2 regions of the Bacillus sp. JJ1566 genome follow, and region 1 is predicted to be linked to the other one. Evidence: a T-box and tRNA genes for the amino acid it is inferred to sense, from the RefSeq annotation. Region 1 holds a T-box; the other holds one or more tRNA genes.
The links. A T-box is a leader RNA that pairs with one kind of tRNA and senses whether it is charged. The one in region 1 lies ahead of alaS (alanine--tRNA ligase), so its partner is inferred to be a tRNA-Ala.
Positions count from the first base shown of each region.

Region 2: it encodes a tRNA-Ala, which carries the amino acid that the T-box ahead of alaS (alanine--tRNA ligase) is inferred to sense. The anticodon was not compared.

Region 1 covers NZ_JBALOP010000007.1:176,790-186,121, reverse strand. Annotated here, with positions in the region: gene V7112_RS05010 (peptidase U32 family protein) at 1-803, opposite strand, end outside; gene V7112_RS05005 (peptidase U32 family protein) at 827-1,756, opposite strand; gene V7112_RS05000 (O-methyltransferase) at 1,753-2,403, opposite strand; gene mltG (endolytic transglycosylase MltG) at 2,653-3,789, opposite strand; gene V7112_RS04990 (DUF1292 domain-containing protein) at 3,972-4,259, opposite strand; gene ruvX (Holliday junction resolvase RuvX) at 4,274-4,690, opposite strand; gene V7112_RS04980 (IreB family regulatory phosphoprotein) at 4,696-4,962, opposite strand; gene alaS (alanine--tRNA ligase) at 5,109-7,742, opposite strand; T-box leader at 7,795-8,012, opposite strand; gene V7112_RS04970 (AI-2E family transporter) at 8,074-9,144, opposite strand; gene V7112_RS04965 (nuclease-related domain-containing protein) at 9,270-9,332, shown strand, end outside.
Region 2 covers NZ_JBALOP010000052.1:123,561-132,892, forward strand. Annotated here, with positions in the region: gene V7112_RS19045 (YitT family protein) at 49-663, shown strand; gene V7112_RS19050 (aldehyde dehydrogenase family protein) at 830-2,314, opposite strand; gene V7112_RS19055 (thermonuclease family protein) at 2,681-3,643, opposite strand; tRNA gene V7112_RS19060 (tRNA-Ala) at 3,746-3,817, opposite strand; gene plsY (glycerol-3-phosphate 1-O-acyltransferase PlsY) at 3,975-4,544, shown strand; gene V7112_RS19070 (aminotransferase class V-fold PLP-dependent enzyme) at 4,561-6,159, shown strand; gene V7112_RS19075 (beta-propeller domain-containing protein) at 6,223-8,112, shown strand; gene V7112_RS19080 (DMT family transporter) at 8,193-9,104, shown strand; gene V7112_RS19085 (processed acidic surface protein) at 9,271-9,332, opposite strand, start outside.

The DNA of each region.
Region 1 (9,332 bases):
ATTTTCAAACTGTCAATTCCTAATTCAATCATGCGTGGAATCGATTCAATGAGCTTTAAGTCTTTTGGGCTCATCGCAAATGGTGAGTCATTTTCACCGAATAGGGCTATTTCATTTTCATCTTTACCCAGTTTAAATAAATCATAGTCCCATCTACATGATTGGCAGCATCCGCCACGATTGGAATCTCGAGCTGTCATATGATTACTTAATGTACAACGACCGGAATAAGCAATACACATCGCACCATGAACAAATGTTTCGATTTCGATGTCAACCTTTTCCTTCATTTTTTTAATTTCTTCAGCACTTGTTTCACGCGCTAGAACGACACGTTCTAACCCTTCTTCCTTCCAAAACTGTACTGCCTTCCAGTTGGATAGGGATTGTTGTGTGCTTAGGTGTACTTCCATTTTTGGAGCTACTCGTTTACATGTTTCAATTATAAGTGGATCTGCTACGATGATACCTGAGACTCCGGCTTTTTCAAGCCCCATTAAGTACTCATCTAGTCCATCCATATTTTCATTATGGGCAAATATGTTTGTTGTTACATAGATTTTGGCACCGTATTTGTTTGCAAATTCCACACCTTCAGCAATTTCTTCTAGTGTAAAATTATCAGCATTAGACCGAAGTCCATATTCTTGGCCACCGATAAAAACGGCATCTGCACCATAATGAACAGCAATTTTTAATTTTTCCAAGTTACCTGCAGGTGCAAGCAATTCTGGCTTTTTGATGATCACACGCTTGCCGTCTACTATTTTTGAAACAGGCTCTCTTACAACTGCTGTAGACATGCATATTCCTCCTCTTTGTTTAATCAGTAGACCGTTTCCTTAAAGTAGAAACCTGTGTCTAGTGGTCGATTGATTGGTTGAAGTTCTTCAAGCTGCTCTAATAGGTCACCCTTGACATCCTCATATTCATCACGATTTTCCACACATAAGTCGATGGCTTTTCGATAAATTTTCGTTGCCTCAAGTAAATATTCGGTAGGCTTTAAAATTCCTTCGATTTTAAAGCTATCAACACCAGCATCGATCATTTCTTCCAACTCATCGATAATACAAACATCATTTGGACTCATGATATGAGTGCCATTTTCATCTTCAAAAATCGGATATTTGTTGTCCCGCTCTTTATCAAATAAGAACATATCTTTATCTTTTTTACGATTTTCGATTTCCAGCACATTACCTTGGTACTCGAAGTAGTTTCCAACTAATGAACGCTTTGATTGGAACATGCACATCATGCCATGTACTTGAACCTCAATTTCAACCTCTGCATTTTCTTTGATTTCAACAATTGCATCCATATTTAATTCACGAGCAAGGACTGCACGCTTTGCACCTTTTCTTCCCCAGTAATTACATGTGTACCAATTCGTTGCAGTCGTTTCTGTATTCCAGTGGAGCTTCATTTCTGGTGCAACCTCACGAACAGTCATCAAAACTGCGGGGTCTCCGAACACAATTGCGTCCACATTGCTATCCCGTAAAAATACAATATAATCTGCTAACTCATCTACTTTTTCATTATGGAAAATCGCATTGATTGCAACATATATTTTTGCATCTTGAGCATGGGCAATTCCAACCGCTTGAACAATATCTTCACGATTAAATTCTCCAGCAAGACGCAACCCGTATCGTTGTTCACCTATAATAAATGCTGTTGCCCCAGCATTAATCAATGGTTCAATATCTTCTACACATGTAGGCGTGACCAGAAGCTCTGGTTTCTTCATTCCTTAACACCTCTTCTTTTACTTAATGCAACCCCATCCCCTACTGGTAAGATGGTTGTTTGGTAATCTGGATGTGCGAGAAGCCACTCGTTATACGATTTTATTTTTGTAACGAGATTTCGGATTCTTTTATTCTCGATTTCTTCCTCCGCCACAAGCCCTTTAAATAGTACATTATCAGTCACAATTAAGCCATCCCTTGAAAGGCATTTTTCATAGATGTCAAAAAAATGTCGATATTTGCCTTTTGCAGCATCAATAAAAATGCAGTCAAACTCACCGTGTTTTTTCACTTCATCCGCAGCTTCAAGTGCATCGCCAAAAATCACTTCGATTTGTGGGATTGTCCCAGTCCGTTCAATGTTTTCGAGGGCTTTTTCATATCGTTCTTCGTCCCGCTCAAGTGTTACAATTTTTGTTCCAGGAAGTGCCTGCGCCATACGTATCGCAGAATAGCCAATTGCCGTTCCGATTTCAAGAATTTGCTTCGGCTGAGATATCCGTAGTATTTGAAGCATCGTTTCAATGCCAACAAGTTCCATAATTGGTACATTGTTTTCTTTTGCATAACGTTCAATTTCTTCAACGATTTCGTTTCTTTTTGGAAGTAATCCTTCTAAATAATTGGTTATTTTACTTGATAACAAGAAAAAAACCTCCATTTCAATATGGTGGTATTGGGTAAGATTACAGTCATTTATTTTTGTATGATAATTTTGCTCGATTTATTTTACCATAAAGGAAAAGGGAACGCCATATTGGGTTCCCTTAAATCAATTACGCCTTTGCGTATTTGCGGAAAGATTTGTTTTGAGCAAGCTGGAAAACTTCCTCTAAAAAGTCTGTGGCATCCGCAGGAGGCTGTAACTTTATTCAGTTATTGCTGAATAAAGTTACTACTCTTGATTCGTTATATATTGTGCTTTCAATGCATTATGTTCTTCCAATGTCCTCGAATAATATACTTCTCCTGTTGGAGCTGCTAGGAAGTATAAATAATCTGTTTCAGCAGGATTTAGTGCGGCTGATAAAGATGATTCACCGCTATTTGCAATCGGTCCAGGTGTTAAACCTGTAATTTTATATGTGTTATACGGTGAGTTCACTTCAAGATGTTCGTAAAGTACGCGATCCTTATGCTTCCCTAATGCATAAAGAACTGTCGGGTCTGTTTGAAGTGGCATATCAATATTTAAACGATTATAAAACACACTAGATATTGTCTCTCGGTCTGTTTGCGCTGTCGCTTCTTCCTCTATTAACGAAGCCATGGTTAATAGTTTATGAGTTGAATCGATATATTTATTCCCTTCTATTAGCCCAACGTATTTAACTAGAACTTTCTCTGTTTGCTCCAGCATCGTTTCAACTATAGATTCAATTGAAGGTTTTTTCTCATAAAACGGATAGGTAGCAGGGAATAGGTAGCCCTCAAGTGGATGTTTTATATCCTTATTTAATATTTCTTCTGTTAAAATGCTTGGATATCTGCTGATTAAATCATTAACATAAGCAGTGTCATCCATTTTTTTTATGATTTCCTCTTGGGTATAGCCTGTTTGTTCAGCAATAATCGTTGCAATTTCCTCAAGTTGTTTTCCTTCAGGAATCACAAGTTTAAAAGCAGGTTCACCCATGAGAATTCCAGATTTCAAACTTTCTATGATTTCATCAAAGTTCATAGATTGATTAAATGTATATTCTCCAGCCTGAAAACCTGATTCATTCTTAAATTTCGTGTAGTAACGAAATACCTTTGCATTTTTAATAACATCATTTTTCTCAAGAATCCGGGCAATTGCTGTTGGTGATGAACCAATTGGAATCGTAACCTCGATTGATTCTTTATTTGTAGGGTTTACTGGCTCAAGTGCTGATTTTATATATAAATAGCCTCCGCCGATTATTCCAGATAAAGCTAATAGTATTATGATAAATACAATAAATACAATTTTACGGATCATTTTGGCTTCACTATGCCGTTCTTTTAGATTCTTTTTATAAACTTCCTTTTTTGACTCGTTATCTGACATATATCGTAAATCCTCCCCTCACTCGAATTATTATACTACATTTTTTTATCTAATTCGTCAATTTTAGGAAGAATTCACTAGGGAATTTGTAGATTTTTCTATATAATCTGATTTCTTACGATAGTTTCGAGGCATTTAGTGGGTATATTATGGAGAAAAGAAAAAAACAGCACGTGGCTGTTTTAGTCTTCTCCTTCTTCATCAAGGAATGTATTTAACATTTCTTCAACAAGATCCCACTCTTCTTCTGTTTCGATTGGTTGAAGTTCTCCATCTTCTCCATCTTCAGATGGGCTAAAGCTTGATGCATGGATTTCAATATCCTCTTCATCCTCATTGTCATCACTTAATGGATAATAAAGGACATAAGACTTTCCAAATTCTTCTGACTCGAATGTAAATAATACTTCACAAAGAATTTCATTTCCTTGTTCATCAATTACTGTAATTTGCTTTTCACCATGTTCCATGTAAATCCACCTCATTAATTTTTACTATCTAGATACCCTTGGAGAATCATGACTGCTGCCATTTTATCGATAACTTGCTTTCGTTTCTTTCGACTTACATCTGCGGATATTAGGACTCGTTCGGCTGCCACTGTTGAGAGACGCTCGTCCCATAAAATAATAGGCAGACTGAATTTCTCCTCGACCATATTAGCAAAATGCTGACTGGCCTCGCCACGTGGTCCAATTGTTCCATTCATATTTTTTGGTAAACCGATTACGACAGATTCTACCTCATACTCCTTGATAATCTCACCAAGTCGTTCCAAACCAAACTGCTGACGTTCTTCATTAATCTTGATTGTTTCAATACCTTGAGCAGTCCAGCCCATTTCATCACTGACGGCGACACCGACTGTTTTAGAACCGACGTCTAAACCGAGAACCCTCATTCGTTTTACCCCTCACGATGGATCTTTAAATAAGATTTTACTAACTCCTCAATTATTTCATCTCGCTCAAGCTTTCGGATAATATTCCTAGCATCATTATGGCGTGGAATATATGCAGGGTCTCCTGATAATAAGTATCCTACAATTTGATTGATTGGATTATATCCTTTTTCTTGAAGAGCATCATAAACATTGAATAACACTTCATTTACATTTGTTTCAACTGGTTCCTCTGGAAAGTTGAATTTCATTGTTTTATCAAATGAGCTCAAGTTCTGCACCTCACTCTTTAGATTCTGATGTTTGAATCCGTGCATGTAAATCCTACCATTTATTGTACACCAATCACAACTAAATAGAAACAAGAAGTGACAATTTGTATCATCCGTTTAGCCAGGATGATACAAATTTGTTTAATTTAGATGCTTTTTACCCATTCTTCTACAAATTGTAAGGCAGTTTCAAGTTGTTCTGGATTTTTACCACCAGCTTGGGCCATATCTGGGCGACCACCACCGCCACCACCACAACGGGTTGCAACTTCCTTGATTAATTTACCAGCATGGAACCCTTTGTCAATCAAGTCCTTCGTGACTCCTGCCGTTAAGTTAACCTTACCTTCATTTACAGAACCTAAAACAATAACCGCTGAGCCCAGCTTTTGTTTTAAGTCATCAACCATTGCACGAAGATTATTCATATCTTGGGCATTTACCTTGCTATATAAAACAGTTGCACCATTAATTTCTTTTGCTTTGTCAACAAGGCTACCAGCTTCAATATTACCCAATTTCGCTGATAGTGATTCATTCTCACGATGTAAATTGCGAATTTCATGCTGTAATGCTTCGATTCTGCTTGAAACTTCAGTTGGATTTGTTTTTAAAAGATTAGCAGCCTCGTGTAGTATTTTAACTTGGTCATTGATGGCATGGTATGCACTCTCACCTGTTACAGCTTCAATTCTGCGTGTTCCTGCCCCAATACCTGATTCTGAAACAATCTTGAATAACCCGATTGTTGACGTATTCGGTACATGGCATCCACCACAAAGTTCTAAACTATAATCGCCAACCTGAACAACACGAACAATGTCACCATATTTCTCGCCGAATAGGGCCATAGCTCCCATTGCTTTTGCTTCAGTTAATGATTTGTAATCAATATTAACAGGGATGCTACTCCAAATTTTTTCATTTACAATTGATTCAATTTGCTCGAGCTCTTCAGGCTTGATTTGTCCAAAATGGGAGAAGTCAAAACGCAAGCGACTTGATGTTACGAGTGAACCCGCTTGGTTTACATGAACTCCTAGAACATCCTTTAATGCCTGATGCAAAAGATGTGTTGCAGTATGGTTTTTAATAACCCCACCGCGATTTTCTTGGTTAACCTTGGCATGAAGTTGCTCACCACTAGCTAAACTTCCGTTTTCAATGACAACTCGGTGAAGGTTTTGACCATTTGGTGCTTTTTGGACATCTTTTACCACAAGTTTTGTATTTGCATTTTCAAGTGTACCCTCGTCGGCGATTTGTCCACCGCTCTCAGCATAGAAAGGTGTTTTGTCTAAAATAAGCTGAATTTCTTCACCTTCATTTGCTTTCTCAACGATTTCTCCATCTTTTACGATGACAAGAACTGTTGATTGCGCCTCAAGTTCATCATATCCAACAAAAGTACTTTCTACTTTTATTTCACCAAGAACACCGCTTTGGACTTGCATGGAATCCACATCTTGACGGGCAGATCTAGCTCTTTCACGTTGATTTTCCATTTCACGTTCGAATCCATCATGATCCACCTTCATGCCTTCTTCTTCAGCATATTCCTCTGTAAGTTCTACCGGAAACCCGTACGTGTCATATAAACGGAAAATATCTTCTCCGGATATGGTATCGCTGCCTTTAGCTTTTTCCTTATTAATAACGGTTGATAAAATAGCTAATCCATCATGTAGTGTTTCATGGAAGCGTTCCTCTTCTGTTTTCACTACTTTTTGGATAAATTCCGTTTTTTCTTTCACTTCTGGATAGAAATCAACCATGATTTCGCCTACTACAGGAACAAGTTCAAACATAAATGGACGATTAATCGAAATTTGTTTTGCGTAACGTACAGCGCGTCTTAATAATCTTCGGAGGACATAGCCTCTACCTTCATTTGATGGAAGTGCTCCGTCTCCCACTGCAAATGTAACGGTACGGATGTGGTCAGCAATAACCTTAAACGCTTCATCCTTTGATTTTTCTTGTCCATATTTTTCACCAGAAATAGACTCAGTTGCTTCGATAATTGGCATGAACAGGTCTGTATCAAAGTTTGTCGGCACATTTTGAATAACGGAGCACATTCTTTCAAGACCCATACCCGTATCAATATTTTTCTTAGGTAGCGGGGTATATGTACCATCTGGGTTATGGTTAAATTGCGAGAACACAAGGTTCCAGATTTCTAAATAACGTTCATTTTCTCCACCTGGAAATAGTTCTGGATCATTCGGGTCATTACCAAACTCTTCACCACGATCGAAGAAAATTTCAGTATTCGGACCACTTGGTCCTTCACCAATATCCCAGAAGTTTCCTTCTAGACGAATGATCCGCTCTTCAGGAATTCCAATTTTTTTATTCCAAATCTCATGGGCCTCATCATCCTCTGGATGAATCGTTACAGAAAGCTTCTCTGAGTCGAATCCTATCCATTCCTTACTTGTTAAGAATTCCCATGCCCACTCAATTGCTTCTTCTTTAAAGTAATCACCAATCGAGAAATTACCGAGCATTTCAAAGAAAGTGTGGTGTCTTGCTGTTTTACCTACATTTTCAATATCATTTGTTCGAATCGATTTCTGTGCATTACAGATACGCGGATTCCCAGGTATTACACGTCCATCAAAGTATTTTTTTAATGTAGCAACACCACTATTAATCCACAGTAAGGATGGGTCTTCATGTGGTACTAAAGAAGCACTGGGCTCCACAGCATGCCCTTTTGATTTAAAAAAATCTAAAAACATTTGACGTACTTGAGCTGATGTTAACTGTTTCATATCTTAACCTCCACTATCATTTTAGACATAAAAAAATACTCTAATCCCTAAAAACAGGGACGAGAGTATGCTCGCGGTACCACCCTGATTATGGACATAAAAAAGACTACGTCCATCACCTTCGTATATTGATAACGGTATTCACCGGTAGGGTTTCCTACACTCAGGAGTAGCTTTCTGTTACCCTTCATCTACGGATTCCTCTCAGCCATGGAAATCCCTCTCTGGTTTGATGGTACTGTAACATACTGGTTCCTTCATAGTTTTCATTTGTAAATACTTCATTTCTTGTCAATTATATTCAAGTCAAAAATGTTTGTCAATAATGGTGTTATTCCTTTCGAATAACAGTAAAATGCTGCTTCGCATGAACGATAAATACCTTTAAAATCGCTACGACGGGTACAGCAATAATGAGCCCCACAACCCCACCAATTTCTCCTCCTAATAAAAGGGCTGCAATGATTACGATAGGATGAAGCCGCAAACTTTTTCCTACGATTATGGGTGAAAGGAGATTTCCTTCAATAAATTGAAGTCCGAAAACTACAATCACGACAATGATTAACATTTTTACCGAGATTGTGGCGGCAATAATAGCAGCTGGAATTGCGCCAATAATCGGTCCGAAATAGGGAATAATGTTTGTTACTCCAACAATACTTCCAAATAACAAGGGATACTTCATTCCTGATATCCAGAATGCCACCGCCGCTGTCGTACCGACAAGCAAACAAACAATGAGCTGTCCCCTTATATAATTACCCAATGACTCATCAACATCTCGAAAAAAAAGCTGGCCTGCTTTTCTTAGTTTTCTTGGAGTCATGTACCAAAGCGCTTTTATCATTTGGTCATGATCCTTTAACATATAAAAAACGATGAATGGAATGATCGCAATAATAAAGATTGAATTGAGCAGTCCTTTCAAAAAATAGATAGTCCGTGATAGTAAGTAATCTAAATAGCTTTCAGCTGAATTAAGTAATTCATCAAGCTGTCCGTGAACAAATGCAGGTAACTTGGATGTTCCCGTTTCGATTTCTTGTAACCAAACTCTATAGGTTTTGCTAAATTCGGGAAAGCTCTCAGCAAGATCCCTAAGCTGCGCAAGAATCATTGGTATGCCTTTGTAAATAGCAATTCCAATTCCACCGAAAAATAGGAAATAGATAAGTAATATCGCAAGTGTCTTCGGAACCCCCTGATGGCTGAGTTTTTCAATTATTGGATGAAGCAAGTATGTAATAAAAACAGAAATGATAAATGGAATTAAAAATGTTTTTAAGAGTGATACAATTGGGAGCCAGATTGGAGCCAATTTTAAAAAAATATAAATTGTCAAAAACGCTAATAAAGATAAAGATAATCTAAAAATCCACTTGACCCTATTTTCGTTCATCTGTTTTCACTCCCTCGTTAGTAGTTTTTGGAATCTTAGGGGTTTTATACGGAGGATAAGCGCTGATGTAAACATTGTAAAAATACGGATTATTTTGTAAAATAATGCTGAAAGGATGTGGTAGTTTGATAATTAAATCACGCGGTGAAAACCTGGAATTAGAGCTAATTGGCTTTTTACGGATCCGT
Region 2 (9,332 bases), on a different contig from region 1:
GAAAAAAAGTGTTACCATTGTGATAGATATGACGTAGGAGCTAACATTATGAAAATACTAAACAAAGGTTTGATACTTGGAAGTGCAGCGGTGATTCAAGGGTTTGCAATGGCAACTTTTCTATTTCCACACTTTATCCCAACTGGTGGAGCCGCAAGTGTTGCAGTCTTGTTCAATTATATAGCGGGTATTCCTTTTGATATTACATTATGGATTTTAAATGCAGGTCTATTAGTTGCAGCTATTAAGTGGCTAGGAAAGGGAACAGCCATTTGGACGTTGTATTGTGTCACAGTAACAGCGATCACAATTCGTATCTTGACTCCCTTCATTATAAATCCAATTTCTAATGTCATTGTCGATTTACTTGTAGGCTCTGTTGTTTTTGGAGTAGGGATTGGCATTTTATTTCGCATGGGAGCTTCATCAGGTGGAATGGATATTTTAGCTTTAATTATTTCAAAACTAAAAGGATATTCACCAGGGAAAACCCTGTTTGCGATTAATGGGACGATATTGCTGACGACTGGGATTGTGGTGGATTGGAGAATTATTATTTATGCACTTGTGGGCCAATTTATAAGTACTAGGATTTTAGATCTCGTTTGTAAAATCCAATTGCCAAAACAACAGAGGCAAAAACATAATGCAACAATTAGCTAACGAAAAGGCTAGAACCCATATTACAGGTTCTCGCCTTTTTGTTGTCTAGCTCAAGGCGCCATCGGCTCTCTGGTCTAAGCCATTCACTCCGGAAGGTACTACACACCTTCCGTCAGCGCTCGTCTTATGCCTGTCGCCTAAGGCTGCGCGCCTTGCGCTTTTCTTATTAGTTCATTGCAATCCAAACACTCTTTACTTCTGTATAGTTGTTTAGCGCATAAGATCCCATTTCACGGCCAATACCTGATTGCTTATATCCACCGAATGGAGATGCTGCATCAAATGCATTATAGCAGTTCACCCAGACAGTTCCTGCACGAAGATTGTTCGCAATATAATGAGCTTTAGATACATCTTGTGTCCACACTCCAGCTGCAAGACCATACTCGGAATTATTGGCACGACTAATTAACTCATCAAGGTCGTCATATGGCATTGCGGAAATAACAGGACCAAAGATTTCTTCTTTTGCGATTGTCATTTCATCTTTAACGTTTGCAAAAATAGTTGGAGATACGAAGTAACCTTCTTCGTAAGGCTTTTGACCACCTACGACTAGTTCTGCCCCTTCGTTAAGTCCTTTTTCGATATATCCTAAAACGCGATTTTGTTGTTCGATAGAAACAAGTGGTCCAATTTCTGTATCCGAATGTAGACCGGCACCTTGTTTAATTTTTTCAGCATGGCTTGCCATGTCTGCCACAACATTATCAAATTGTTTCTTTTGGATAAAGACACGTGATCCCGCACAGCAAACCTGACCTTGGTTAAACATAACTCCGTTTAATGCTCCAGGAATGGCTTTTGAAAGATCGGCATCCGGTAAAATAATGTTAGGAGATTTACCTCCTAATTCTAATGTTACCCGTTTTAATGATTTTGAGGCTCTTTCCATGATTGATTTTCCGACTTCAGTTGAACCAGTAAACGCAATCTTATCAACCAGTGGATGATCAACAAGCGGCTGACCAGCTGTTTCACCAAAGCCAGGAACAATATTGACAACCCCTGCAGGGAATCCTGCTTCTTCCATTAGCTCAGCTAGATAGAGAGCAGAAAGAGGAGTTTGTTCGGCCGGCTTTAAGACAACTGTACAACCAGTTGCAAGAGCTGCACCAAGCTTCCACATGGCCATTAACAGCGGGAAGTTCCATGGAATGATTTGTCCCACAACTCCAACAGCCTCATGGCGAGTATAGTTAAAAAATGGTCCATTTACAGGGATTGTTTGTCCAACGATTTTCGTAGACCATCCTGCATAATAGCGCATATGTTCAATTGCTAGAGGAATATCTGCATTTGACGTTTCACGAATCGGTTTCCCATTATCCAATGTTTCCAATTGTGCTAGCTCATCTTTATGTAGCTCCATCAAATCTGCCAGTTTATACATGATACGGCTTCTTTGGGCTGCGGTCATTTTTTGCCATGGGCCTTCATCGAAAGCTTTTCGGGCTGCTTTTACAGCACGATCAATATCCTCTGGACCTGCCTCACTCACAGTAGCTAATACTTCTCCAGTCGCAGGATTATAGGATTCGAAAGTTTTTCCAGAAGCACTTTCAACAAATTCTCCATTGATATAAAGCTTCTTGGTCCCATTTAAAAATGACTCAACCTTTTCTCGTAATGCAAAAATTAATTGGCTCATTTTTTTCCTCCTTTATTTATAAAACTACTATACAAGCATTGTGAAAATGCCTACATTACTATGTTAACATTTTAAAACTAGTAATCAATCAACTTTTAACGAAAGATTCAGACAACTTACGACGGTTTTTTTCGACATAAAAATGAGTTTGTTCTATACATGTGAGATTCGGACAGGGTGAGGGGAAAGTCGTGTGTAAAAGTCCAAATGTGCGTTTCATTTGGACAGCGTAAGAACAAAACAAGAGGAATGTGTCAGAATACGTGCGTCATTCGGACAGGATAAGAGAAAAATAGTGTATTAGAGTCCGAAAGTATGCTGCATTTGGACGGAAGGATAAAACAGAAAAAGCCCAAGCTTTTAACTTTAGGATGCTTTTTCACATGCCCAATTGTCTTTGTCTCGGTCATGTCTAGGTTCATAAGCCTGATGTGTGGATGGAACACCGTTTGGATAGACTTTACGAAGTTCCGTACAATTTTTATAGGATTCCTTTCCATCACCTGTGTTACTGCTAGTGCCACCACCTGATGATGAATTGCTCGTTGGGACTGTTGATTTTGAACCCCCTTTATCGAGATCACCTTTTGTAGTCCCGTTTTCCCCGTACGCCCAAAGTCCAATTTCGTTCTCACGTGCTTCACGCGCGAACTTTACAAAATAATCGCTATAGGTAACATCTGGTGGGTAGGTCGAGGGTTCTGCATACCCATTTAAGACGAGTTGTGCATTGAACATTTTTGACCGTATTTCTGCTTCATCCATAACATTTGCTGGGACAGAAAGCCAGATGAGACGTAAGTAGCGGTTATATCGATCTGTATCAGATACATCCTTTTGAAGCCACACTTTTTTTCCTTCCAGTTCGGTGGTTGTATAGTTGCTTGCTTCTTTACCATACACTTCTTGCCTAGTTGTTGATTCAGGTGTATTCACGCCGACTAAGCGAATCTTCCGACCATCCGAAAGTTCAACCGTGTCGCCATCAACAACTCGGGAGACGATTACTGCTTCTAAGCCGAATGTCTGAGCTTGTTCGTCCGTTTTTTGTTCGGCTTGTTGCCTGTCACGTTCTTCTTTTGCTTTTTGTTCAGCTTCCTCTTTTTGTCTCGCTTCTTCAGCCGCTCTTTGTTCTGCTTCTTTTTTAGCTTGCTCCTGCTCGGCTTTTTCCTTTTCCTTTGCTGCTAATTCTTCTTTTTTGGCTTGTTCTGTTATTTGTTCTTTCAGCTCTTGCTTCGTGGTTTCTTCGTCACTTATCGCACATCCTGTAATAGTCACAATGAGGATAATCCGCAAAAGAATTCCTAAGCGTCCTAATAATTTTTTCACCGTATTTCCCCCTAAAAGATTAAAAATAAATAGCAAACAAAGGAATGCTTCATATACAAGAAAAAAAGCCACTCTAGTTGAACTAGAATGGCTTTTGCGTAATGGAGTTGATGGGAATCGAACCCACGACCCTTTGCCTGCCAGGCAAATGCTCTCCCCCTGAGCTACAACCCCGAATGAATGTAGAAAAATTATACCATGACATCTTATAATAGACAATCTTTTTGCATGAGAATGCTCCAAAGTTCATATATTTCTACTAAAAAAGTAATAAGACAAACCTCAGCAAAAAATGGTAAAATTTGATTAAACCGAAAATGGTGGTGAACTCGTGATTTATTTATATGTACTAGCCTCTTATTTTATTGGAACGATTATGACTGCCTATGTGGTTATGAGGTTTATGCTAGGTGAAGATATCAGGAAACTCGGAAGTGGAAATGTAGGTGCCAGGAATGCTGGTAGATTGCTAGGGAAGAAAGGCTTTTTGTTAACTGCCTTAGGCGATGTGCTAAAAGGGCTGCTAGTTGTCTTAGGTGCAAAATACCTGGGATTCTCCTTTGAAATTCAAATTCTGTCCCTTATCGCAGTTGTGGTCGGACATATTTGGCCAATCACCCTTAAATTTAAAGGTGGAAAAGGAATTGCGACAGCTGCAGGCGGCCTAGTTGTCTTAACTTATCAGCCATTTCTCGTGTTTGCTGCAATCTTTCTATTTTTGTTAACACTTTCGAGAAGCTTCACATTAGCGGGGATGACAGCTTTCTTTACAATGCCATTTATCTATTGGTTTATGGATTATTCAATACGGGAATGTGTACTTATTTTTATTGTAATCGCCTTATTACTATTTGCTCACCGCGATAATCTAAAAGAAAGACTAGTGAAAAAAATCAATTAAGTGGAGTGATTCCATCATGACATTTGTCTATAAAATAGCTCGGTCCAAACATGAGTTTGATCAAATCCATCGCTTAAACTATAAAACCTTTGTTGAAGAAATTCCACAGCATAAAAAAAATGAAGAAAAGATGTTAGTCGATAAATTTCATGATCAAAATACATATTTAATTTGTGTAAAGGATTCAAAAGTAGTAGGTATGATTGCTGTAAGAAGCAACAGACCGTTTTCACTAGATTATAAGATGCCTAATCTTGATGAGCAATTACCGGTAAAACCTGCTAAACCTTGTGAAATTCGCTTACTATCGGTTGAAGAAGAATATCGTAATAATGGGAGAATCTTTTTCGGGCTTGCCGGTCTAATGTCTACTTATTGCTTGAAGGAAGGCTATGATGTTGCCTTGATTTCTGGAACAACAAGACAAGAAAAATTATATCGACAGCTAGGCTTTAAACCATTTGCCTCATTAACTGGAACTTCGGAAGCCTCTTTTTGGCCGATGTATTTAACAAAACAAACCTTTGATGAGTCGCTTGCAGGTAGAATTTTAAAAGAACCGGTTAGTTTTTTGCCAGGTCCCATTAAAATTCATGAAAATGTAAAAGAAGCTCTTCAACAAGAGCCGATTTCACATCGTTCAAATGAATTCTCATTACAAATGAAATCTGTAAGAGAGAAGCTTTGTAGCATGACAAATTCAAAGCATGTGGAGGTTTTAGTCGGTTCGGGAACTCTTTCAAATGATGTGGTCGCTGCTCAGTTAGCTATTTTAGAAGGAAAAGGCTTAATTGTAAGCAATGGGGAGTTCGGTTCAAGATTAATTGACCATGCCGATCGAGCAGGATTAGCTTTTAAAAAGCTAGAAAAAGAATGGGGAGTACCTATTACAGAAACAGAGATTAAGAAAGAGCTTGAAACGGGGGATTATGCTTGGCTATGGGCCGTCCATAGTGAAACTTCCACGGGAATGCTATCAAACTTCAAAAACCTAAAGGAAATCTGTCTTCAAAGTAATGTGAAACTCTGTCTTGACTGTATCAGCACGGTTGGTGCTGTTAAGCTAGATTTTCAGGATGTCTATTTCGCATCGGGAGTCAGTGGTAAAGCGATTGGTGGATATACGGGTTTATCATTTGTCTTCCATAATCATGAAGTTTATCCTAACCAGTCAATTCCAAGATATCTTGATCTCGGGATGTACGCTTATCATGACAGCATTCCGTATTCCCATTCCTCGAACATGCTTGAGGCATTGCATGAAGCACTGCAAAAATACAAAAATGATGATTACTATCTAGAAATTAAAACAAGATATAAGATGATTCGTGAGTATATTGAAGGTCTAGGACTGCAGATTTTAACATCGCCTGAATATTCATCACCTGCAATCATGACAATTCTTTTGCCAGAACATATCTCTTCAAAGGATTTTGGAGATGATATGGCACTACACGGATATTACCTTCATTATGAAAGTCGCTATTTACAAGAAAAGAAATGGATCCAAATCTCGTGCCTGAGCAGCCATGAAGAAAAGGATATTTTAAAAATGCTACGTATATTTGAGCTTTTGTTAAACCAATATGCAAAAACCGGAGAGCCTTCTATATAGAGGGCTTTTGTTATTGAAACTTTTCCTACCCATTTTCGTCTAAGTGAAAAAGGGGTGAAATGGATGAAGAAGAGATGGATTTTTTATCTGTCTGCGGTCATTCTGATAACGGCTCTGACGGCTATAGTTACCTCTTCAAAGCCGGCAGTTGTCAGCCAAATGGATACTGAAATTCAGCCTGTCACAAAAGAAAAGCTACAAGAAATATTTCGGGATGCGATTAAAGAGGAAAAACGCAATCGAAGGTATAGTTTATTCGGGAGGGATACTGCCCAACAGGAAATGTCAGTATCAAATGAATCACCTGCAGCGGATAGTGCCGCAAAAGGTGGGAGTGATTATTCAGAGACGAACACCCAGGTTCAAGGTGTTGATGAATCAGATATCGTAAAAACTGACGGTAAATATATTTATCAACTTATTGATGGGAAACTAAATATCATCAAAGCAGCGCCTGTGAAGGAAATGCAGGTAATCACAACAATTCCATATTCTCACTCATTTTCACCAAGTCAAATGTTCTTATACGAAGACAAGCTTGTCGTTATCGGTTATTCGTTTCATGATATGACACCACATCAAAATCAACGTAAAATGATTTATCCACCTAGACATTTTGAAGCAACAACAGCGATTGTTTATGACATAAAGGACCAAAAAAACCCTAAGGAAATACGTAGAGTAGAGGTTGAGGGAACCCATTTGACTTCACGCAGAATTGATAACTACGTGTATCTAGTTACGAGTCATTTTCCGTATTATTGGATTATGGAAGACGTGAAAGATGATGATATCGAGCTTAGACCACGTTTCTCAGATACAGCAAATAATGAGGAAAGTTCTTTGGTGCCGTATGAAAAAATTCAGTATATCCCTGGTTCAAAAGAGAGTAATTTTACCTTAATTGCTGCAATTGACTTGAATGACCCTAATAAAGAAGCCTCCATTACTTCTTATTTAGGTAGCGGAAATTTATTGTATATGTCAAAGGAAAACATTTATATCGCAGTAGCAAACTATAACGCAATTCCATTTAGGGAGGATGGCTCCAATTCCCCTGATACAAATGTCTATAAATTTTCAGTGGATGGGGAAAAAGTCGAGTTCCATAGTTCAACTGAAGTACCGGGAACGATTTTAAATCAATTTTCAATGGATGAATACAATGGAACCTTCCGGGTAGCCACAACAAAAGGGGATACCTGGAATAACAGCAAACCATCCGCAAACAATTTGTTTATTTATGATGAGAATTTAAAACAAATAGGTTCTTTAAGTGATCTGGCGCGTGGAGAGCGAATCTATTCAGCACGCTTCATGGGGGAACGCATTTACATCGTGACCTTTAAGCAAGTAGATCCATTGTTTGTCATTGATGCTAGTGACCCAAAAACTCCAAAGGTGCTTGGAGAGCTTAAAATACCTGGCTTTAGCAACTACCTGCATCCATATGATGAAAACCATGTAATTGGTTTTGGACAGGACACGAAGGTAGTCGCTGATAAAACAATCAATAATGAGCCAATGGTTTATACAGATGGTGTGAAAATTTCGTTATTTGATATTCGGGATGTAAATAATCCAAAGGAGAAGTTCACAGAAGTCATTGGTGGCCGTGGAACATACTCCCCATTAAATTACGACCATAAAGCTCTTTTATTTAATAAGGAAAAAGGAATTTTTGCTTTCCCAATTACTGTCTATCAAAATATAGAAGGGAAAATGTTTGAGCAAAGATTCGAATTTCAAGGAGCATATGTATACGACATCGATATAGAAGGAATCGACTTAAAAGCAAAAATATCAAATGATACCGGTTCGTATGAAACATGGGAGGGGGAAGTACAACGACTTCTAACGATTGACGACACATTGTATGCCATCTCACCGACAGAGGTTTCAGCATATGACCTAAAAGATTATCAGCAAATTGCCGAAACCTCTTTAAGATAAAAGGGTAGAATTTCTTCTATCCTTTTTATGCATTTATCTTATATACTATATAAGATTATATTTGAAATGAAGTGACATACATGAATCAACCAAAAATGAATCCATACTTTGTATTGGCAGTTGGTGTCGTTGCAGTCTCGACGTCAGCTATTTTTGTGAAATTAGCAAATGCACCTGCACCGGTTATTGCGTTCTACCGGCTATTTTTTACAGTCTTATTAATGCTTCCGGTTTTTTTATGGAAATATCGAAAGGAACTACGGGTCATAACCAAAAAGGACTGGCTATTTTCCACAATCTCAGGTGTGTTTTTAGCACTCCATTTTATCCTATGGTTTGAATCACTCAACTACACATCGGTAACGAGTTCAACTGTATTAGTAACCATGCAGCCAGTTTTTGCTTTCATAGGAACCTATTTCTTGTTTAAAGAAAAAATTAGTTTAGGTGCGATATTGAGCACCTGTCTTGCTTTAGGAGGAAGCATCATAATTAGTTGGGGTGATTTCCGAATTAGTGGGAGTGCTTTATACGGCGACTTCTTAGCAATCATTTCGTGTGTGATGGTTACAGCCTACCTTCTCTTTGGGCAAACTGTTCGAAAACGCTTATCGCTTGTCACATATACATTTGTTGTTTACAGCATAAGTACAATAACATTGTTTTTATATGTAGTGATTTTTAAATATCCGCTAGGTGGATACGCTGGTCAAGACTGGATGTACTTTTTACTATTAGCAATTGTTCCAACTTTACTTGGTCATAATCTTTTCAATTGGTCATTAAAATGGGTAAGTACCTCAACAATTTCAGTTAGTATTTTATTTGAACCAGTTGGCGCGGGCATTCTAGCCTATTTTATCCTTTCAGAAAAAATTATCCATACACAGATTATGGGAGGAGTTATTATTGTAGTCGGTATTTGGCTGTACTCCATAGGTGAAAGGAAGAAAAAACAGCGGGTTTCATTATCAGAACAAAGTGTAGGTTAAAAAGATAAAAGCCATGTCTACAATGACATGGCTTTACACTTTACAAAGTGTGGTTTCGACCCCACTTTGTAAGTAAGCCTCTGGCAGATGCCACAGATTTTCAAAGGAAATTTTTCGAGCAAACTCGAAAAAATCTGGGCGCAAATACGCCAAGGTGTATTTGATTCTATGCATATTTTCGAGTTATTAATACAGCTCCTACACCAAGAAACATGCATAGGGCGCCAA